One region of the Pseudomonas sp. GW458-11-26-14-LB4 genome, then DNA from elsewhere that is predicted to be linked to it. Evidence: predicted binding sites of a transcription regulator. Region 1 holds the regulator's gene; each other region holds the start of a gene.

What was found. The regulator FliA, encoded in region 1, starts transcription of late flagellar genes. The targets are predictions, from matches to a motif close to CTAAAGTTTNNNNNNNNNNNGCCGNTAA.
Region 2: a site for FliA is predicted at 2,148-2,175, ahead of AC07XZ_RS05335 (methyl-accepting chemotaxis protein). Genes of this name have one in related genera too.
Region 3: a site for FliA is predicted at 3,553-3,580, ahead of AC07XZ_RS13800 (methyl-accepting chemotaxis protein). Genes of this name have one in related genera too.
Region 4: a site for FliA is predicted at 2,147-2,174, ahead of AC07XZ_RS15140 (methyl-accepting chemotaxis protein). Genes of this name have one in related genera too.

The regions. Positions count from the first base shown of each region.
Region 1 is NZ_JBWKYU010000002.1:293,095-298,545, forward strand. Features, by position in the region: gene flhA (flagellar biosynthesis protein FlhA) at 1-612, shown strand, start outside; gene flhF (flagellar biosynthesis GTPase FlhF) at 624-1,964, shown strand; gene fleN (flagellar synthesis regulator FleN) at 2,078-2,908, shown strand; gene fliA (RNA polymerase sigma factor FliA) at 2,905-3,645, shown strand; gene AC07XZ_RS04145 (chemotaxis response regulator CheY) at 3,813-4,184, shown strand; gene AC07XZ_RS04150 (protein phosphatase CheZ) at 4,203-4,991, shown strand; gene AC07XZ_RS04155 (chemotaxis protein CheA) at 5,031-5,451, shown strand, end outside.
Region 2 is NZ_JBWKYU010000003.1:53,895-59,345, forward strand. Features, by position in the region: gene AC07XZ_RS05335 (methyl-accepting chemotaxis protein) at 89-2,080, opposite strand; gene AC07XZ_RS05340 (hypothetical protein) at 2,464-2,997, shown strand; gene AC07XZ_RS05345 (GNAT family N-acetyltransferase) at 3,038-3,982, opposite strand; gene AC07XZ_RS05350 (phenylacetate--CoA ligase family protein) at 3,982-5,271, opposite strand; gene AC07XZ_RS05355 (aldehyde dehydrogenase family protein) at 5,255-5,451, opposite strand, start outside.
Region 3 is NZ_JBWKYU010000009.1:35,784-41,234, reverse strand. Features, by position in the region: gene AC07XZ_RS13810 (class 1 fructose-bisphosphatase) at 1-798, shown strand, start outside; gene AC07XZ_RS13805 (DUF924 family protein) at 802-1,404, shown strand; gene AC07XZ_RS13800 (methyl-accepting chemotaxis protein) at 1,585-3,477, opposite strand; gene AC07XZ_RS13795 (hypothetical protein) at 3,760-4,014, shown strand; gene AC07XZ_RS13790 (lipocalin family protein) at 4,046-4,615, shown strand; gene AC07XZ_RS13785 (formimidoylglutamate deiminase) at 4,753-5,451, opposite strand, start outside.
Region 4 is NZ_JBWKYU010000010.1:76,773-82,223, forward strand. Features, by position in the region: gene AC07XZ_RS15125 (pirin family protein) at 1-437, opposite strand, end outside; gene AC07XZ_RS15130 (OsmC family protein) at 499-915, opposite strand; gene AC07XZ_RS15135 (amidohydrolase family protein) at 1,045-2,100, shown strand; gene AC07XZ_RS15140 (methyl-accepting chemotaxis protein) at 2,231-3,856, shown strand; gene AC07XZ_RS15145 (DUF3108 domain-containing protein) at 3,910-4,623, opposite strand; gene purN (phosphoribosylglycinamide formyltransferase) at 4,632-5,282, opposite strand; gene purM (phosphoribosylformylglycinamidine cyclo-ligase) at 5,282-5,451, opposite strand, start outside.

The DNA.
Region 1 (5,451 bases):
AAGCACTCCAGCGAGCTGATCGGCCACGAAGAAGTCCAGCAACTGATGCAATTGCTGGCCAAGAGCTCGCCGAAACTGGCAGAAGAGCTGGTGCCCGGCGTGGTCACGCTGTCGCAGTTGCTCAAAGTATTGCAGGCGTTGCTGGCCGAGCACGTGCCGGTGCGCGATATCCGCAGCATTGCCGAAGCCATCGCCAACAATGCCGCCAAGAGTCAAGATACCGCCGCTTTGGTGGCCGCTGTGCGGGTCGGCGTATCCCGCGCCATCGTCCAAAGCATTGTAGGGACTGAGTCGGAGCTGCCAGTTATCACGCTGGAGCCAAGGTTGGAACAAATATTGCTCAATAGTCTGCAGAAGGCAGGACAAGGCTCGGAAGAGGGCGTTCTGCTGGAGCCGAGCATGGCCGAGAAGCTGCAGCGTTCGCTGATCGAAGCGGCGCAGCGCCAGGAAATGCAAGGTCAGCCGGTGATCCTGTTGGTAGCAGGCCCGGTTCGCGCGATGCTCTCGCGCTTTGGTCGCCTGGCAGTTCCCGGACTGCATGTGCTGGCCTACCAGGAAATTCCGGACAACAAGCAAGTGACCATCGTTGCGACAGTAGGGCCCAACGGCTGAGGTAGTGGTTTATGCAAGTTAAGCGTTTTTTCGCCGCCGATATGCGTCAGGCCATGAAGCTGGTTCGTGATGAGCTGGGCGCTGATGCCGCCATCATTGGCAACCGCCGCATTGCCGGCGGCGTCGAGCTGACGGCGGCGCTCGATTACAAACTGTCGGCGCTGGCCCCGCGTGTTCCGAACATGGAACTCGAGGATGAGCTGCGCAAGACCCAGTCGCGCATCGTCACCGCCCAGGCCGAACTGAGCTTGCGTGGCGAAGCCGACGGCAACACCAATCGCCAGTTGTTCGCCGGGCTGCCGTTGACGGCCGGCCTGCCGCTGACCGCTGCCGAGCCGCTGACCGAACCGACCTACGAAGCTCCGGCTCGTCCGGCGCCGGCGCCTGCAGCGGTTTCCGCTGGCGTTGACCCGCGTGCACTGGATTCGATGCGTTTCGAACTCAACAGCCTGCGCGAACTGATGGAAGTGCAACTCGGCACCCTGGCCTGGAACCAGCTGCAAGGCAGCCGTCCGGCCCAGGCCAATCTGTACCGTCGTCTGCAACGCATCGGTTTGTCCGGCCCGTTGTCCCGTGATCTGCTGTCGATGATCACCGAGATCGACGAACCTCGTCAGGCCTGGCGCATGCTGCTGGCGCACCTGGCACGAATGATTGCCGTACCGGAAGTCGAGCCGCTGGAAGAGGGTGGGGTGATTGCGATGGTCGGTCCTGCCGGCATGGGCAAGACCACCACGCTGGCCAAACTGGCCGCCCGCTACGTGCTCAAGTACGGCGCGCAGAACATCGCGCTGGTGAGCATGGACAGTTTCCGTATCGGCGCGCAGGAGCAGCTCAAGACTCTGGGTCGCATCCTTAACGTTTCGGTGACTCACGTCGATCCGGGCCAGTCCCTGGTGCAGGCGCTGGATCCACTGCTGCGCAAACGCGTGGTGCTGATCGATACCGCCGGCCTGCAAGCCAGCGATCCGGCCCTGCGCATGCAGCTGGAAAGTCTGGCCGGTCGTGGCATTCGCTCAAAAAATTATCTGGTCCTGGCAACCACCAGCCAGAAACAGGTTCTAACCGCCGCTTATCACAGTTACAAGCGTTGCGGGCTGGCCGGCTGCATCCTGACTAAACTGGATGAGACGGCCAGCCTTGGCGAAGTGCTGAGCCTGGCGATCAGTCACGAACTGCCGGTCGCCTACCTGACCGATGGGCCGCGTATTCCGGATGATCTGCATCTGCCGCGCCGTCATCAACTGGTCAGCCGCGCCGTCAGTGTGCAAATGCAGGAAGAACCCAGCGAAGAAGCCATGGCTGACATGTTCGCTGATATCTACCACAGTCCGACCAAGCAGGTTGGCTGAGGTAATGAACCGTTTTTGTACCTACATCGATGGTCTGCCATGCATTGTTCCGGTTGTGAACGCGCAGCCAGTAATGTGGCCTCCGTCTATGCAAGACAAGGTAAAGAAATAACATGGGCAGCATGCATCCCGTACAGGTGATCGCGGTGACCGGCGGCAAAGGTGGCGTCGGCAAGACTAATGTGTCAGTGAACTTGTCCCTGGCGCTGGCAGAGCTTGGCCGTCGGGTCATGCTGCTGGACGCCGACCTGGGGCTGGCGAACGTCGACGTTCTGCTGGGCCTCACACCCAAACGCACCCTGGCCGACGTGATCGAAGGCCGCTGCGAGCTGCGCGACGTGCTGTTGCAAGGCCCCGGCGGGATCCGCATCGTGCCGGCCGCTTCCGGCACCCAGAGCATGGTTCACCTGAGCCCGGCCCAGCATGCCGGCCTGATTCAGGCGTTCAGCGACATCGGCGACAACCTCGACGTACTGGTGATCGACACCGCTGCGGGTATTGGTGACTCGGTAGTCAGTTTCGTGCGCGCGGCCCAGGAAGTGTTGCTGGTGGTCTGCGACGAGCCGACCTCGATCACCGACGCCTACGCGCTGATCAAACTGCTGAACCGCGATTACGGCATGAATCGCTTCCGCGTCCTGGCCAACATGGCCCAGAGCCCGCAGGAAGGTCGCAATCTGTTCGCCAAGTTGACCAAGGTCACGGATCGCTTCCTCGACGTCGCCCTACAATACGTCGGCGCGGTGCCCTACGACGAAAGCGTGCGCAAGGCGGTGCAGAAGCAGCGTGCGGTCTATGAAGCCTTCCCGCGTTCCAAGTGCGCACTGGCGTTCAAGGCGATCGCACAGAAGGTCGACACCTGGCCGCTGCCCGCCAACCCGCGCGGCCACCTCGAATTTTTCGTCGAGCGCCTCGTGCAGCAAACGGCAGGACCTGTGCTATGACCGCCAGCGGTATGAATTTCTACAAGAAGTCGGCGCGTGACGCGCAGTACGAGCTGATCGAGCGTTACGCGCCACTGGTCAAACGCATCGCCTACCACTTGCTGGCGCGATTGCCGGCCAGTGTGCAGGTCGAAGACCTGATCCAGGCCGGGATGATCGGCCTGCTCGAAGTCTCGACCAAATACGACGCCAGCAAGGGCGCCAGTTTTGAAACGTACGCGGGCATCCGGATCCGCGGTGCGATGCTCGATGAAGTCCGTAAGGGGGACTGGGCGCCACGCTCGGTTCACCGCAATACCCGTATGGTCAGCGACGCAATTCGCTCGATTGAAGCTAAAACCGGCCGTGACGCTAAAGATCACGAAGTTGCGGCCGAACTCCAATTGAGTCTCGACGATTACTACGGGATTTTGAACGACACCCTGGGCAGCCGGCTGTTCAGTTTCGACGACCTGTTGCAGGACGGCGAACACGAAGGGCTGCACGAGGATGGCGCCAGTGCTCATCTGGAGCCGTCGCGCGATCTGGAAGACGAACGTTTCCAGGCCGCGCTGGCGGACGCGATTGCCAATTTGCCGGAGCGTGAGCGACTGGTGTTGGCGCTGTACTACGACGAAGAGCTGAACCTCAAGGAGATCGGTGAAGTCCTTGGCGTCAGTGAATCGCGGGTCAGCCAGTTACACAGCCAGTGCGCGGCCCGCTTGCGGGGGCGTTTGGGGGAGTGGCGAGCGCGCTGAAGGCAGTGTGGGGACACTGCGAACGAGGCTGGTGCGGTGGTGAACGGCACCGGTCTTGATCTGTTGTGCTCCAGACAGTCATCGAGTGTTTTGCCGGATTGATTGAAATGGCGCGTCCAGGTGCTGGGCGCGTTTAAGACTGCTTGGAGGTCGAATTGAACAAAGACATGAAAATCCTCATCGTTGATGACTTCTCAACGATGCGGCGGATCATCAAGAACCTGTTGCGTGATCTGGGGTTCACCAACACCGTTGAAGCCGACGATGGCACCACTGCCATTCCGGTACTCAACAGCGGCAGCATCGACTTTCTGGTGACCGACTGGAACATGCCCGGCATGACCGGTATCGACCTGCTGCGCCACGTGCGTGCCGATGAAAAGCTCAAGCACCTGCCAGTGCTGATGGTGACCGCTGAAGCCAAGCGCGAGCAGATCATCGAAGCGGCCCAGGCCGGCGTTAACGGCTACGTGGTCAAACCTTTCACGGCCCAGGCGTTGAAAGAAAAAATCGAGAAGATTTTCGAACGCATCGGCTGATGAACGCGCGGGGGAGCTATGGAGCATAACGAATCTTCACAGGGCGATTTTGAGTCGACCCTGAAAAAACACGCGGTCGAACTGGTCGAGAGCCTTGAAAAAGGCAAGTTCGGCGACGCTGTGCAACTGATCCATGAGCTCAATCAGACCCGTGACCGTGGCCTGTACCAGGAAGTGGGCAAGCTCACGCGTGAACTGCACAGTGCGATCGTCAATTTCCAGATCGATCCGCACATGCCACAGGCTGAGGAAGTGTCGCAAATCACCGACGCTACCGAGCGCCTGGGCTACGTGGTCAAACTGACCGAAGCTGCCGCCAACCGCACCATGGATCTGGTGGAAAGCGCGACCCCTGTGGTCAATGGCCTGGCTGACGAAGCCCAGGCCTTGAGCGCCGATTGGAGCCGCTTCATGCGCCGTGAGGTCGGGGCTGAAGAGTTCCGTGAACTGGCGCGCCGGGTCGACGGTTTTCTGGCACGCAGCAGCGCGGACAACCGCGCGGTGTCGAGCAATCTGAACGACATTCTGCTCGCCCAGGATTACCAGGACCTCACCGGTCAGGTGATCAAGCGCGTGACCCAATTGGTCACCGAAGTCGAAAGCAACCTGCTCAAGCTCGTGCTCATGGCCAGCCAGGTGGACCGCTTTGCGGGCATCGAACATGACCGTGCGGCGATGCTTGCTGAAAAAGATCCACAAAAACATCTCTCGCAGGGTGAAGGTCCGCAGATTCATGCCGATAAACGAGAAGACGTTGTGTCCGGTCAGGACGATGTGGACGATTTGCTATCCAGCCTTGGATTTTGAGTTTTTTTGGGTTTTTAGACCTGTAGGAGCACCCCATTAATGAGCTTCGGCGCCGATGAAGAGATCCTTCAGGATTTCCTGGTTGAGGCCGGCGAGATTCTTGAGCAACTGTCCGAACAACTGGTCGAGCTGGAAAGCCGCCCGGATGACGCAGATCTGCTCAACGCAATTTTTCGCGGTTTCCACACTGTAAAAGGGGGCGCCGGCTTCCTTCAGCTCAACGAGCTGGTGGAGTGCTGTCACATCGCCGAAAACGTGTTCGACATCCTGCGCAAGGGTGAACGACGCGTCGATGCAGAACTGATGGACGTGGTGCTCGAAGCGCTGGACGCGGTGAACAGCATGTTCAGCGAAGTCCGCGATCGCAGCCCGATCACCGCCGCCACCCCGGAACTGCTGGCCGCCCTGGCGCGTCTGGCCGAACCGCAATCGGCGGATGAAGCCCCGGCTTCGCCTGTCG
Region 2 (5,451 bases), on a different contig from region 1:
GGAGTGTTTCCAAGTGATACGGGGCAGGCCTGCCAACATGATCGTAGATCAAAGCTGACAGGCCACTGAGCGCAAGATGACAAAACCGTCAGCGAACCTTGAAGCGCCCCATGATCGCGCTCACCCGGCTGTTGGCTTCCAGCAGCTGACGGGTGTTGAGTTCGCTGGCCTGGCCGCTTTCCACCAGCTCGTCAACCATGTGGCGGATCTGCACCATGCTGCGGTTGATCTCTTCGGTGACCGCGCTTTGCTGCTCGGCGGCGGTGGCGATCTGGGTGCTGAGGCTGTTGATGTGGCTGACCGAACCGGCCATCTCGTCGAGGCCACTGTTGACTCGCGCAGTGGCGTCCGCGGCTGACTGACAACTGGCCTGGGTGTTTTCCATGGCGCTGACCGACGAGCTGACGCCCTGGGTCAGGCGGCTCAACATTTCGTTGATTTCCGAGGTGCTGGCCTGGGTACGGGCGGCGAGGGCACGCACTTCGTCTGCCACCACCGCAAAACCACGGCCCTGTTCTCCGGCACGCGCTGCTTCAATTGCCGCGTTGAGCGCCAGCAGGTTGGTCTGGCCGGCGATGGCGCCGATCACGCCGAGGATTTCGGTGATGCGCTGGGCGTCCTGCTGCATGCTTTCTACCTTGTGGGTGGCGCTGGCCACTTCGTCGATCAACGCCACCACGCTGCTTGACGCTTCGCCAACCACCACGCGCGAGCGGTCGGCGTTTTCGTTGGCGCGCTGGGTGAAGGCTGCGGTTTCAGCGGCATTCTGGGCGACGCTTTCAGCGGTCGAACTCATCTCGTTGATGGCGGTGACGGTCTGGTCGGTTTCCGAAGCGTGGCGCAGCAGAATCTGACTGGTGTGCGCCGAGGTACGCTGCAGGTTGTCGAGGCTCGAAGCCATTGCACCAGTGGCCTGGGTGACTTCGCCGATCATGTTCTGCAGATAGGCGATAAAGGTGTTGACCGAATGCCCGATGGCGCCGAGCTCATCTTCAGCGCGGATGGTGATGCGCCGGGTCAGGTCGGCATCACCGCTGGACAGCGAATCGATGTTGGCTTTCAGCGCTTTCATGCGCGAAACCAGTTGGCGAATCGCGTAGACCTGCAACAGCACCAGCAGGATCACCAGCGGAATCTGCAGCAGGCTCAGGCTGCTGAGCACGTCGTCACGCTGGGCGGTGAGCATTTTGGTCGGCAGTGCGGTGGCGAGGAACCACGGGGTGCCTTCGATCGGACGCATGAAGAACGTGCTGGCTTCACCGTTGTTGTCGAATTCGACGCGCTGCGCCTGCTCGCGGTTTTGCAGCCCGGCCTTGACCTGGCTGGCGAAGGTCGAGCCGCCGGCCAGTTCGCTGATGTTCTTCAGCACGATCGGCCCGCTGATGCGCGAGCTGTTGCTGATGATCTTGCCGTCGGCTTCGACGATCAGCATTTCGGCGTTGAGGTCTTTTTCCTTGCGCGCCACCAGATCGTTGAAGAAGCCCAATGTCACGTCGATGGTCGAGACGCCCCAGGCGCTGCCGTTTTTCTGGATGGCCATGGCGCAGTTGGTGCGCGGTTCGGCGCTGGCGTCATCTTTATAGGCAGCGGCCCAGGCGCATTGGCCGCGCGGGGTCTGCATGCCGCCCTTGTACCAGCTCTGGTCGTAATAGTTGGGGGCCGCGTCGCTGTTCCAGAAGGTGTTCACCGCCAGTTTGCCGGAGGCATCGCGGTGCCAGAACGTACTGAACTTGTTGCGTCCGGCCTCACGCTGACCGGGCAGCGGCCAGATGCCGCCGCCGAAGACTTTCAGTTCGCCGTATTGATCCACCAGCCCCGGCAACACGGTGTCGATGGCCGCGCTGTCGAGCAGCGGGATGGTCTGGGTGATGCTGCGCTGTTGCGCCTGGACCTTGTTCAGTTCGCCCTGGATTTGCTCGGCCACTTCAGCAATGCGGTTGAGCACCACTTGCTCTTCGGTGTGGCGCAACTTGGGCGCGACCAATTGGCTGATGCCAACCACGGTGAGCACCGACAACAACAGAATGAACAGAACCAGAAACAGCGTGTAACGAGCCTGAATGGTGCGGAATGCGGGCATGGAAACCGGTCCTTGAGCAGGGATTCTTATTGTGGGCAGGGGAAACAAACAGCGCGGGTTTCCTAACGTATCGTCGGGTCTTCGGGAAGCTTTAGGTACTTTCGTCCTAAAAGAGGCGATCCCGACCAAAGGAACGTATCGGGTCTGATACACGATAACTAACCGTCCCGAACATTAGAGCAATAAACCCACTTTCATCACATTGTCATGAACGCTCTAGTCCCATGTTTATGGGCTGTTGACGGTTTGTATCGTGAATGTACAAAAATTGTAAAAAAGTGCAGAAAGGAGTTGGTGCCATTAGTTTGCCGGCCGATACTCCGGGCAACTCAAAAGTCGTTCAACAAGGAATTTTTCATGTTTTCCTCGCAAGGAGCTTGCTCATGACTATCGGATATACCGGTGCCTGGCAACCCAAGGCGGGTTTGCTGGTTCGAGATACAGGAAGCTCGAGCAAACCGGTTTCTCAAAGTGTGAAGGTCAAGCAGATGCTGGCCCTGGTCGGCAACGACCCCACCGCGATCAGTACCGCAGAGATGGACAAGCAGGGTCTGCACAAGAACATCAAGGGTTTCGATCCCACCAATGTTTCAGCCAAGCAATTGGGCAGCCTCAGTGCAATGTTGCGTAGCCGGGGCCTGATTTCCGAGATCACGTCCATGACCTTGCTCAATGCCGGCGACAAGTTCGATCGCTTCGGCATCCAGAAGGATCCGGATGCCAAGTTCAATGCGCTGGAATATTTCGCGACACAACTGGATACCATCCAGAACAACAATCTCAAGGGCAACAAGTACGCGAATACGTTGATCCCCGAGTACAAGAAAGCCATTTACGTACTGCAGAACCTGCAGACTTACGGTCAGGGCGGGGAGCGCAAGCCTCCTACCGATCAAGGTGTCAAAGCCAAGGCATGATAGACAGGGCCCGCCCCGGTAACGGGGTGGGCCCTTTCGTTTATGGGCGATTGCCGCAAGCGTGGAGTTTTGGGAGCAAGGCGACCTGCCGCTGCATCCCGTCATGCAACCGCTGCATCTGCGGGCAATGCAGCGTCAAGGATTTTGGCTGGAAACCGCGATGAAAAAGCGCCAGCCATCCTGCACTTCTGTCATCGGGCGCCAGCCCGCTGAACACGAACCCCATCGTCGATAACCGGCGCCAGGCATTGTCAAACCCTTGTGCCAGCCTGAGCCTGATCGAAATCAGCCAATGTCCGGGCAGTTGTTGCAGCTGCTTGATCAAACTGTCGTCCACTTCACTGAAAATCCCGTCATATCGCCCCCATCGCTGTTCCAGCTGCGCCGGTGCGCCGACCCAGGGCGACACGTTCGACCGCGTTCCGAACACGTCGCACATCTGCTGCATGAACTCACGGCATTCGTCCGGCCAGGTCAAGGCCGGCAGCGGGCGCTGATAACCATCGACCGGGGCGTAACCCATTACCAGCGATTCCGTCACCGCGCCGCCAAAGGGCGACGGTGCATGGTCGGGCAACAAGCCGGTGTTGTGAAAACCAAGGCCGGCAGCCATTTTCTGGGTGTAGGGATGATGGGTCATTTGCTTGATCGTGACCCCCTGATATCCCAGCGCCTGCGCATGGATCAGCAACTGTCGACTCAGTTGCGTGGCGACGTTTTGCCCACGGATCTGCGGATCCACCACGCTCAGTGCCAGTTCGGCGAGGGACGATTCTTTGTCGAGAATCAATGTGGAATGCCCAGCCACTTGACCGTTCGCCACCGCCACCAACGAGTGCCAGCGGCCGTCGGCATGGTTCTGGCTGATCATCCGGGGCAGATACACATGCGGCTGGGCGTAATGGTCGCCGTAGATCTTTCTGAACAGGCGACTGACCGCCGGAGCGTCACTGGTGCGGTAGCCTCGCAGGGTGATCGCTTCCATCAGCAAGGCTCCTGGCCAGTGCCGTTGTAGACGCGCCGATCGAGCACACGTTGACGCTTGCCGGAGCGTGGATGGCGTGCCAGTTCCTGAACCTTGCAGCAGCGAATCCGCAATACCAGCAGGTGATCGGCGCTCAGTTGCTTGATCAACGGATAGTCTTCGATCAAGGCACTGTGCAGCGTCTGGTCGGCCTCAGCGTTCACAGGTGTCAGGGCGTCCGGCGCCCAGTGCAGGCTCAGGATATCCATGGCGCCGTCCTGCTCGATCACCAGTTGCCAATCATCGCTGCCGGTGACGCGCCATACGGTGTCGCCGATCGATTGCGGCAGCAGGTTCAGAATGCCCACCCGCACGCGCTGGCTGTCGGCGCAGCGGCCCATCAACGCGAACTTGCGCCGGGGCGTTCCCGACGGCTCTCGCCAGCAAGCACGATCGCCCACCGGGTAGCGGATCAGCGGCATCAAACGGCGCGTGAGATTGGTCATCACCAGGCGCCCGACCCGGTCGCATTCATCAATCACTTCACCGGTGTGCTCGTCGAGAATTTCCAGCACACCGTGACTTTCGGGGATCCGATGCTCGCCCAGGGCACAGTCACGATGGCTGGCGCCAATGAATCCGGCATCGACACTGGCGTAGCCGATGGAGGCCACCCGGGCCTGGGGAAACACTCGCGCCAGCAGCTGCAACTGAGCATCAAACAGGCTTTCACCGGCGTAGAGCAGGGTGGTGACTTCCTTCAGAACCCGGCCGTGTTGTTCGAGCCATGCTGCGAAGGTCAACAGGTGGGCAGGCACGCCGGCCAGGACATTGATCCGGTGCCGGGCAATCGCATCGGCCAGGACACTTGGGTCGATATGGCCGGTGAAGGGAAACTCGATAACCTCCGTTTGTACATGCGCCAGCGCATCGTGGGTAAAGATGAAACTGGCATACAGGTCGCCGACGAAAAACAGGTTGGCGACGCGGTCGCCGGGGCTCAACTGCGAGCTGAGACTGCGACCGAAGTCCGCCACCAGCGTCTGCCATTCCTCGCGCCGGAACAGTGAAAACTTGCCGGCACTGGTAGTTCCTCCCGTTTTGAGGATCAGCGCGTCATTCAAAGGCGCCGTCATGACAGGCCAGTGGTCTAGGTCATGACTGCCTTTCCAGTAAGCAACGGGGTCAATCACCGGCAATTGTTCCAGCGATGTGACGGGCAGGGAAACGTCGGCGAAGTGGTTCGCATAAAAGCCCGAATGCTCTCGTGCAAACGTGACCAGTTCTTGCAGTTCAAATTCTGTGTTCATGAGCGGCTCCTTGCCTGTTTGCGCGGGGACCGACACCCCGATTGTCGATCAGCAGCGGTGTCTTGCCGCTGTGTTTGTTACGGGTAAATCCGTCGCTGCAGCAGACCTCCACGTCCACGGTCAGAAGACCCGTCTGGATGAGCGTGGCCAGCGTCGGATACTCCAGCAGGCGACGCTGAA
Region 3 (5,451 bases), on a different contig from region 1:
GAAATCCTGCTCGAAGCCAACGAGTGGGGCGGTCACCTGGCCGGCATGGCGTCCGAAGAAATGGACAACGCCTACCAGATCCCGGGCAAATACCCGAAAGGCGCCTACCTGTTGGTATTCGACCCGCTGGACGGTTCGTCGAACATCGACATCAACGCCCCGGTCGGCACCATCTTCTCCGTGCTGCGTTGCCCGAACGAATACCTGAGCCAGAACGAAGCGCTGGATGAAAAGGCCTTCCTGCAGCCAGGCACTCAGCAGGTTGCCGCCGGTTACGCGATCTACGGCCCGCAAACCATGCTGGTGCTGACCTTGGGCCACGGCGTCAAAGGCTTCACCCTGGACCGCGAAATGGGCAGCTTCGTCCTGACCCACGAAGACATCACCATTCCTGAATCCACCCAGGAATTCGCCATCAACATGTCCAACCAGCGCCACTGGGAAGCCCCGGTACAGCGCTACGTTTCGGAACTGCTGGCCGGTGAAGAGGGCCCGCTGAAGAAGAACTACAACATGCGTTGGGTCGCGGCGATGGTTGCCGACGTACACCGCATCCTGACCCGTGGCGGTCTGTTCATGTACCCGCGCGACAGCCGCGAGCCGTCCAAGCCGGGCAAACTGCGTCTGATGTACGAAGCCAACCCGATGTCGTTCCTCGTGGAACAGGCGGGCGGCGCTTCCACCGACGGTCACCAGCGCATTCTCGACATCAAGCCTGAAGGCCTGCACCAGCGCGTAGCGGTGTTCCTCGGCTCGAAAGAAGAAGTCGCCCGCGCCACGGCTTACCACAAGGAATAAACCATGAACGCGCCCTGGCAGCCGTTGCTCGATTGGTGGTTCGGTCATGCCGAATCAGCCACTGAAGTTTCGGCGCAACAGGGCAAGTTGTGGTTCGGCAAGAAAGACAGCCAGGACCTCGAAGCGCGTGAGCGTTTCGGGGTCTTTGTCGATCAGGCCCTCGCTGGCGAATTGACCGAGTGGACGCAACGTCCTGAAGGCTGGCTGGCGGTGGTGCTGCTGCTCGACCAACTCCCGCGAATGATCTTTCGCGATACGCCCAAGGCTTTTTCCGGTGATCTACGGGCACAGAAACTGGTTGCTCAGGGGATTGCCGCAGACTTCGATCGGCAGTTGAAACCGATCCAGCGACTCTTCATCTACCTCGTCTTCGAACACTGCGAAAACCTCGCGGTGCAGAATGAAGCGGTCTCGCGATTCATCGAACTGGTGGCGGAACAGCCGGAAGCGGAGCGCGGGGTGTTTGCCGACAACCTGGATTATGCCGAGCGGCATCAGAAGGTGATTGCGCGGTTTGGACGGTTTCCGCATCGCAATGCGGTGTTGGGGCGGGAGTCTACGGTTGAGGAACTGAAGTTTTTGAAAGAGCCGGGTTCGCGGTTTTAGGGCGATTTTCGGCAACCTGAAAAACCAGCCCTCACCCTAACCCTCTCCCGGAGGGAGAGGGGACTGACCGAGTTGAACTCAGGTCTGGAAAGCGACAGAGATCGGCTCCCTTTCCCCTCGCCCCCTTGGGGGAGAGGGATGGGCGGGCGGCGTTCCGATGAGGGGGTAAGCTCTTGATCTTCAGATTCTGAAGCTACCCACCAACTGCTTCAGCCGAGCAGCCTGCTGCTCCAGATCCGCACAAGCCCGCAAAGTAGCCTGCAAGTTCTCCACACCTTCCTGGTTCAGCGTGTTGATCTCGTTGATATCAACGTTGATCGACTCGACCACCGCTGTCTGCTCTTCCGTCGCGGTCGCCACCGACTGGTTCATGCCGTCGATCTCGCCGATGCGCTGGGTCACGCTGCCCAGACGTTCGCCGGCCTGGTTGGCGATGCCGACGCTGCTTTCGCTCTCACGCTGGCTCTCGGTCATGATGCCGACCGCCTGACGCGCGCCGACTTGCAGCTCTTCAATCATCTTCTGCACTTGCTGCGCCGAATCCTGGGTGCGGTGCGCCAGGTTGCGCACTTCGTCGGCGACCACGGCGAATCCGCGACCGGCTTCACCGGCACGGGCCGCTTCGATGGCGGCGTTGAGCGCCAGCAGGTTGGTCTGCTGGGAGATGCTGGTGATCACTTCCAGAATCTGCCCGATGTTCACGGTGTTGCTGTTCAGGGTTTCGATGTTGCCGCAGGAGTCGCTGATCTTCGCCGACAGCTGCTGCATCGCGTGGATGGTTTTATCCACAACCTGCTGGCCGTCTTCGGCCAGGCTGCGCGCGTCGCTGGAATGTTGCGAGGCGAGGGCGGCGTTCTGGGCGATTTCCTGGGCGGCGGCGCCGAGCTGGTTGATCGCGGCGGCCACGCTGTTGGTGCGCGAGGCCTGCTGGTCGGAGTTGAACATCGATGAGTTCGATGCCGCGACCACGCGCAGGGCGACTTCGTTGACTTGCCCGGTGGCCGAAGACACTTCGCGGATCGAAGTGTGAATGCGCTCGACGAAACGGTTGAACGACAGCCCCAGCGCACCGAATTCATCGTGGCCGTGGATGGTCAGGCGTTTGGTCAGGTCACCTTCGCCTTCGGCGATGTCGTGCATGGCGCGGCCCATGGTCAGCAGCGGCTGCATCAGGACGCGGATCAGCATGCCGAGCAGGGCGATGATGATCACCACGGCGATGACCATGGCGATCAGCGCCGAGGTGCGGAATTCGCTGAGCATCGAGAACGCGGTGTCCTTGTCCAGCACCAGCGCCACGTACCAGTCGGCCGACGGCACGCCGTTGACGTGGGTGAAGGAGATCAACTGGGTCTTGCCGTCGAACTCGACTTCTTTCAGGCCCGGGCTGACTTTCGGTGCGCCGTTGGGGTAGGCCTCGGCCAGAGTCTTGAGCACCAGTTTGCTGTCCGGGTGGATCAGGATCTTGCCGTCGGCACCGACGATGAACGCGTGGCCATGGCCGCCGAAGTTCAGCGAGTTGATGATTGCGCTGACACTCGACAGATCAATGTCGGCGCCGGCCACACCGATCATCTGGCCCTGGCGCTGCACCGGGGTGGCGACGGTGATCACCAGTTTGCCCGACGAGGCGGCGATGTACGGTTCGGTGACGATGGTCTGTTGCGCAGCGTTGGCTGCCTTGTACCAGCCACGGGCGCGCGGATCGTAATCCGGCGCGCGGTTGCCGGCCGGGACCGAGAACATCACGCCGTCGGCGCCGCCGAAGTAGCTGAGCTGGAAATTGCCGGTGTAGGCGGGCAGGTCGATGATGCGTTTCAGGCTGGCCGGGGCGTTGCCGTCGGCGACAACCTGTTGCGCCATCGATTGCAGCAACTGGATGCGGCTTTCCAGCCAGGTCTGGATGTTGCTGGTGGTCAGGCTGCCCAGTTCCTGCATCGACGCTTCGGTGCTGCTTTGCAGGGCTTCGCGCTGGCGATAGTCGTTGAACAAAATGAAACAGGCGAACGCAACGGCCACCACGAGGGCGGCAGCCAACAAGATCTTGTGGCTGAATTTCATGTTTCTGGTCATTAAGTGAGCTACCGCGAAGGGGCTGGTCAAGAAAGGGCGGCAATTTGCCACACTATCGGGCTTTGCGCTGCTCTTATTTCGACCACGGCGCGCCAAAGATTAGGCGCCTTTTGCGAAATACGACGAAATGCTTAATAGCCTTACAAACTGTCTGATTTACCGGGGAAAGCCGGACGAGCGGGCTAACAAATAGCCAGCCTTCCAGGGAACCAGACAGGGGTTTTCTCTTCTAAGCTTCTGGTTGGCGCCATGCCATCCCCCTTCCGTTCCAGGAGTTACACCATGTCGCTGCGATCTATCGCCCTTCTGTCGTTTTGCGTGCTGTTGGCCGCATGCAGCAAGGTCAATCAGGAAAACTATTCGAAGCTCTCGGCCGGCATGGCCAAGGCCGAAGTGGAGACGCTGCTTGGCAAGCCCACCGATTGCTCGGGCGCGCTCGGCATGTCCAGTTGCACCTGGGGCGACAAGAACAGCTTTATCAGCGTGCAGTATGCCGGTGACAAAGTGCTGATGTTTTCCGGCCAAGGCCTGAAGTAAACCGGGGCTACGCGCCCACGGGAGAAAAACAATGAAGCGGTTATTGCTTGTCCTTTTGGCCGGCCTGGTATTGGCCGGCTGCGCCACGTCAGGTGAAGATCCGCTGGCGCCGAAGACGGTCAACAGTGTCAATCTCAAGCGTTACCAGGGCACCTGGTACGAACTGGCGCGTCTGCCGATGTATTTCCAGCGCAATTGCGCGCAATCAGAAGCCCGTTACTCGCTCAAGCCCGACGGTAATATCGCGGTGTACAACCGCTGTCTGACGGCAGACTGGAAGTGGGAAGAAGTCAAAGGCACGGCTTATCCACAGGTGCCGGGCAAGACCGACAAGCTGTGGGTCGAATTTGATACCTGGTTCTCGCGTCTGATTCCGGGTGTGGCGAAGGGTCAATACTGGGTGCTGTACGTCAGCGATGACTACAAGACCGCCCTCGTGGGCGACCCGAGTCGTCGCTACCTGTGGCTGTTGTCCCGCACGCCGACCGTCAACGGTGTGGTGCGTGAGGAACTGCTGAGCAAGGCGCGTCAGCAGGGTTATGACACCACGCGCCTGATCTGGCGTACTTCGGATCAGCAGATGGCCAAGACGTCCAACTGACTTCTCCTGTTCTGATCGTTCCCACGCTCCGCGTGGGAATGCCTCAATGGACGCTCTGCGTCCGCTTTTGGGACGCGGAGCGTCCCGGGCTGCATTCCCACGCAGAGCGTGGGAACGATCAGTAACAGAAGTTTGTGTCAGCCCAAAAGCTCTCGCAGGACCTGGGTAAAGGCGCGATTGCTGTCCTCCTCCCCGGCATGTCGCCCCTCGCGCACGACCCACTGACCGTTGACCAGCACGTCGCGCACCTGACGATCGCCACCGGCAAACAGCCAGCGATTGAGAATCCCGTCACCGCTGGCCGTGGCCAGATAGGGATCGCTGCCATCGAGCACAATCCAGTCGGCACGCTTGCCGACTTCCAGCGCGCCGATCGGCTGGCCCAGCGCCTGAGCGCCACCGTCCAGCGCCGCGTCATACAGCGTACGGCCGACCATCGGCTGATCCGCGCCATACAAGCGATTGCGTCGCTGATCGCGCAGACGCTGGCCGTATTCCAGCCAACGCAATTCCTCTACCACGCTCAACGACACATGGCTGTCGGAACCAATTCCCATGCGCCCGCCCTGAGCGATGAAATCCACCGCCGGGAAAATCCCGTCGCCGAGGTTGGCCTCGGTGGTCAGGCACAGGCCGGCGATGGCGCGACTTTTGGCCATCAGCGTGACTTCTTCCGGATTGGCGTGGGTCGCGTGCACCAGGCACCAGCGCTGATCGACTTCGGTGTTTTCGTACAGCCATTGCAGCGGACGACGACCGCTCCAGCTCAGGCAGTCATCGACTTCCTTCTGCTGCTCGGCGATGTGGATGTGCACCGGGCATTGCTGGTCGCTGGC
Region 4 (5,451 bases), on a different contig from region 1:
ACCGGCAAGGTCGAGGCCGGGTGGTGGCTGTAATGCCCCGGGCCTTGTTCGTGATCCTTGGGCGAGGCGAGCCAGATTTGCAGGCCGTGCATCTTGAAGCTTTGCTCCCACAGCGGTTCGGGCGTGCGCTCGACGTGAGCGATCGCGGTGCCGGCCGTCATCCAGCTGACATCGCCGGCGCTGACCACTTGATCGGAGCCCAGGCTGTCCTTGTGCTGGATCTGCCCGTCGAACAAATACGTGAGGGTCGACAGACCGATGTGCGGATGCTGTCGGATGTTCATGCCTTTGCCCGCCGGATAAACCGTTTCGAGCATGTGGTCGAAAAACACGAAAGGCCCGACGCTGCGGCATTTGGCTGACGGCAGCGGGCGCAGAATCGGCTGCCCTTCGACGTCTTCGGCGCGCGGGCGGATGATCAGGGGTTGGGTGTCCATGGTCCATTCCAGGCTGAGCGGGTGATGCGTGGAGCATAACCCGCCGGTATCGTCGGGGTGATTACTGGCTGTCGAAGCCGACGGGGGCGTGGGTTTCGATGGTGACTTCGCTGGTGGTCATCAGCTTGTGGATCGGGCAGCGATCGGCGACGCGCAGCAGTTCTTCGCGCTGGGCATCGGTGAGCACGCCTTTGAGGGTGAGGGTCACGTGCAGGGCGTATTTGCCTTTCTGTTCCTGGCTGTTGTCGCGTTTGACCTCAACGCCGACGCCGGTCAGCGGGATGTCCTTTTTCTTCGCGTACAGCTTCAGGGTCAGAGCCTTGCAGGCGCCGAGGGCGGCGTCGAAGTAATCGTGCGGCTCCGGAGCCGAGCCTTCGCCGCCGGCGGTCGTCGGGACGTCTGTAAACAGCTCATGCTCATCGATCTGTACGGTGTGGCGAAAACCTTCGGCGGACACGGTATTGACGGTAACGGTCATGTGAACCTCGCAAGCTGTAGGAAAAGGGATTCGATCAAAAAAGACCTTGCAGGTATAGAGCATTTCCCACACAGGCGCGTTCCACTTTCTTGCCGGGTGAACCCTCATTGCCCGGCGAGGGTCTAGGCTATGCCTGTCTGCCGGAGAATGCTTGTGTCCTTGTTTCGTTTGAGCCTTGCCTGCCTGATGGCTTTCACCGGCGCCGCCAGTGCCCGGGAATACACCTACAGTGACGCGCACCTGCATTACGTGGATTTTTTCCAGGAAACTGCCGGCATGCCGAAATTGCTCACGGCCATGAAGGAAAACTCCATTGAGCACGTGATGATTTCCGGCATTCCCGTGGCGAAGAAATGGCACGAAGACGAGCCGAAGCGCCCGCGTTATTACGCTGGCGATGATGCCGATGCCTATTGGTACAGCGCGACTGACGTGATCGTCGCCGACGCGGTGCAGAAGCTGACACCTGAGCAACGCCAGTACTTTCACCCGTTTCTTTCAGGCTTCAACCCCAACGACAAGAACTCCGCCACGCACATCCAGCGCATGCTCGATCTGTATCCCGGCTTGTGGCAGGGCATCGGCGAGGTCTTCACCCGTCACGACGACCTCACCGCACTGACCTCCGGCGATACGCCGCGTGCCAATAACGAAGCCATGACCCGCATCTATCACCTGGCCGCCGAGCACGATCTGCCGGTGATGCTGCATTCCAACATCACCTCCAAGCGTGAGAAGAATCCGCTGTACCTGAAGGAAATCGAAGAGCCGCTGCGTAATCATCCGCACACCCGGTTTATCTGGGCGCATGCCGGCACCAGTGCTGAAATCCATCGTCATCAGACGCAGCTGGATTTTCTGCTGCCGACCCTTACCCGAATGCTGGAGGCGTATCCGAACCTGTTCATCGATCTGTCGTGGAGCCTGCTGACGCCTTATCTGCTGGACGAAAAGAGCCAGCCGCGAGCCGAGTGGGTGCAATTGGTGGAGCGCTATCCGGATCGCTTCATGATCGGTTCGGACGTGGTCGGGCGATTCAACAAACTCGGCAAGGAAATCCATGGTTTCAAGCCGTTTCTCGACGCCTTGCCTGAGGCGGTCGCGAAAAAAATCGCACGGGACAACTTCCTGGGGATATTGCCGCGAACAGCGCTCAAGTCCGGCAAAACCGCGCTGAATCGTTAATGCTCCAGGTTCGAAGTATTAAGGCCTTTTGATATCACGTTTTGGTCTTACGCAATTTTCCAAAGGGCCGATACCTTCTAGAGCAACCAGCTGCAGGGTTGATGCAGCGCTTTTGGAAGGAACCAGAGCAATGAGTATCCGTAGTCTCAATATTGCGCCCCGAGCCGGGCTGGGTTTTGGCGTACTGGCGCTGATGGTGTTTGCCCTTGGCGCGTTTGCCCTGCTGCAGATGTCGAACATGCGCGCGCAATCCGACGAGGTCGACAATAACTGGCTGCCCAGCGTGATGGCGGTGGGCGAGATGAGTCAGGACATGCTGCGCCTGCGTGCGCTGACCATGCGCCTGTTGCTCAATCGCGATCCGCAGGCGCTGGATCAGAATGTGGCCAAGCTCAATGATTTGCGCGGTGTGCTGAGCGAAGCCCAGCAGCGTTACGACGTCCTGATCGTATTGCCCGAAGAGCGCGCGCTGTTCGACCGCTTCAAGGTTGCCGAACACAAGTACCTGGAGTTTCAGGCGCAGGTGATGACGTTATCTGCTCAGGGACGAGTGGAGGAGGCGGCCGCCATTCTCAACGGGCAGATGAGTCCGCTGGCGGATGAGATTGCAGTGACCCTGCGTGAATTGGTCGAACTGAACAAGCACAACGCCAACCTCGCCACAGAGGCCGCACGGCTGGTGTTCACCAGCTCGCGGGTGTGGGTCGGGGTGATGATCGGCATCACTGCGCTGATTACCATCGCGCTGGCGTTATTGCTGACCCGCAGCATCGTGCTGCCGCTGTCGCAATCGCTCAATGTGGCGGAAGTGGTGGCCGGTGGCGATCTGACAGGTGATATCAGCATTTCCGGCAAGGACGAGCCAGCGCGGCTGCTGCACGCGCTCAAGAGCATGCAGTACAACCTGCGTGACACCATCCGCCGGATCTCGGAGTCCTCCAGTCAACTGGCTTCGGCCTCGGAGGAGTTGAGCTGCGTCACCGAAGACGCGACGCGAGGGCTGCACCAGCAGAGCCTGGAAATTGAACAGGCGGCCACGGCGGTCAATCAGATGACCGCCGCGGTGGAGGAGGTGGCGAGCAATGCCGTCGCGACTTCCGAGGCTTCCCGTGAGTCTGATCGCATTGCCCAGCATGGTCGCGAGCAGGTCCAGCAGACGGTATCGTCCATCGAGTTGCTGGCGGACGATGTCACGGCGAATGCCACGCAGGTGGAAGATCTGGCGCAGAAGGTCTACAGCATCAGCAAGGTGCTGGATGTGATCCGCTCGATTGCCGAACAGACTAATCTGCTGGCGTTGAACGCGGCGATCGAGGCTGCGCGAGCGGGGGATGCCGGGCGGGGTTTTGCGGTGGTGGCGGACGAGGTGCGGGCGCTGGCCCATCGCACTCAGCAATCGACGCAGGAGATCGAACAGATGATCGGCGGCATCCAGCAGGGCACCGATTCGGCGGTCAGCTCGATGCAACAGAGCAACGTTCGGGCGCGCTCGACCCTGGAGTTGGCGAAGGCGGCTGGCGTGGCGCTGGAGGAAATTGCTTCGGCGTTCACCTTGATCAACGAGCGCAACCTGGTGATCGCCAGTGCGTCGGAAGAGCAGGCGGCCGTGGCGCGGGAAGTCGATCGCAACCTGATGAACATTCGTGACCTGGCGATGCAGACCTCGGCCGGGGCCAATCAGACCAGTGCCGCGAGTCAGGAGTTGTCGCGGCTGGCGGTGGATCTGAACAGCATGGTCGCCAAGTTCTCGGTTTGATCAGCGTTCGGCAGGCGAAAAAAAGCCCCGCGTTTGCGGGGCTTTTCGTTGAATCAGCTGCCTTTGACCGTCTTGCCGTTGACCGTGCCGTCGAGGAGCATGATGTTGTACTCCTTGCCGTCGGTTTCGACCTGTTGCAGGCGAACCAGCAGGTAATCCCAGTCCTTGGCGAACCACAGGACGGTGATGCGCTTGCTTTGTGTCGGATCGCGGACGCGCTCGACCTTGATCGCATCGATCTGGCCAGCCTTGGTTTCGACTTTCTCAGAACCCAGCACGCGGAAGTCGTAGGTATCGACTTCACCATCATCGACCACCTGATAGCTCATGCTTTTCTTGCCGGCGGCCACGTCATGCTGCAGCGCCAGTTGATAGGTGGATTTGTCGACCATGCCGCGGTTGAGCGGGATTTTCACCGCGTCGCCGCGGTCGGTGCCGGTCACCAGCTTGTTGGCCCAGTCGAAGTCCAGGTCAGCCTTTTTCGCCTTGCCCAGACCACCGCGTTCGAAGTGGTAGGACTGTGGCAGCAGGGTGTCCTTGTCCAGGGTGAGGGTGCTTTCCTCGGACAGGCTGGCAATCATCATCGAGGCCTTGAAGCTGAGCTTCCAGACGCCGTTGGCTTCCTTGGTCAGACTGCGTTCTGCAGTGCCGCTCATGGGCAACTGCTTCCAGTCTGCGGTGTAGCTGGCGGAGAACGGTTGAAGGTCTGCCGCCTGGGCAAAAGGCAGGGCGAGCAGAGCGCAAGCGAAGAGCAGGGCGCGACGCATAAAATCTCCTAGTTTCGAATCAAGTGACCGCTGGCCCCGAGTAGCTGGCCATCCAGTAAAGCACCTTGCTCGCCGAGGCTCAGCCGTCCTTCGGCGAACCAGCGTACGGCCATCGGGTAGATCAGGTGTTCCTGAACGTGAACCCGTTGCGCCAGACTTTGCGGCGAATCGTGCAACTCTACCGGTATTACTGCCTGTACGACCAGTGGTCCGCCATCGAGTTCCTCGGTGACGAAGTGCACGGAGCAGCCGTGTTCGGCGTCGCCGGCTTCCAGCGCGCGCTGATGCGTGTGTAACCCTTTGTATTTGGGTAGCAGCGACGGGTGGATGTTGAGCAGGCGACCCTGGTAGTGACGGACGAAGTCAGCGCTGAGAATGCGCATGAAGCCGGCCAGTACCACGAGTTTGGGGTTGAATTCGTCGATCAGTTCGATCAGCGCGGTATCGAAGGCCTCGCGGCCCTCGAATCCCTTGTGATCCAGCGAGCGGGTGGCGATACCCGCGTCACTGGCGCGTTGCAGGCCGTAGGCGTCGGCGCGGTTGGAAATCACCGCAGCGATGCGGACCGGGCTGTCGCCGGTCCGCGTGCTGTCGATCAGGGCCTGCAAGTTACTGCCGGTGCCGGACAACAGCACCACGACATCACAGGTCTGGGACATCAGTGAGCCTTGAGGTTCTTCAGTTCGACCTGAGCCGCGCCTTCGGCAGCGACAGCGATCTGACCGATGACCCAAGGCTGCTCGCCGGCGTCACGCAGGGTGTTCAGGGCCACTTCAACGTGTTCCTGAGCCACGCAGATCACCATGCCCACGCCGCAGTTCAGCACGC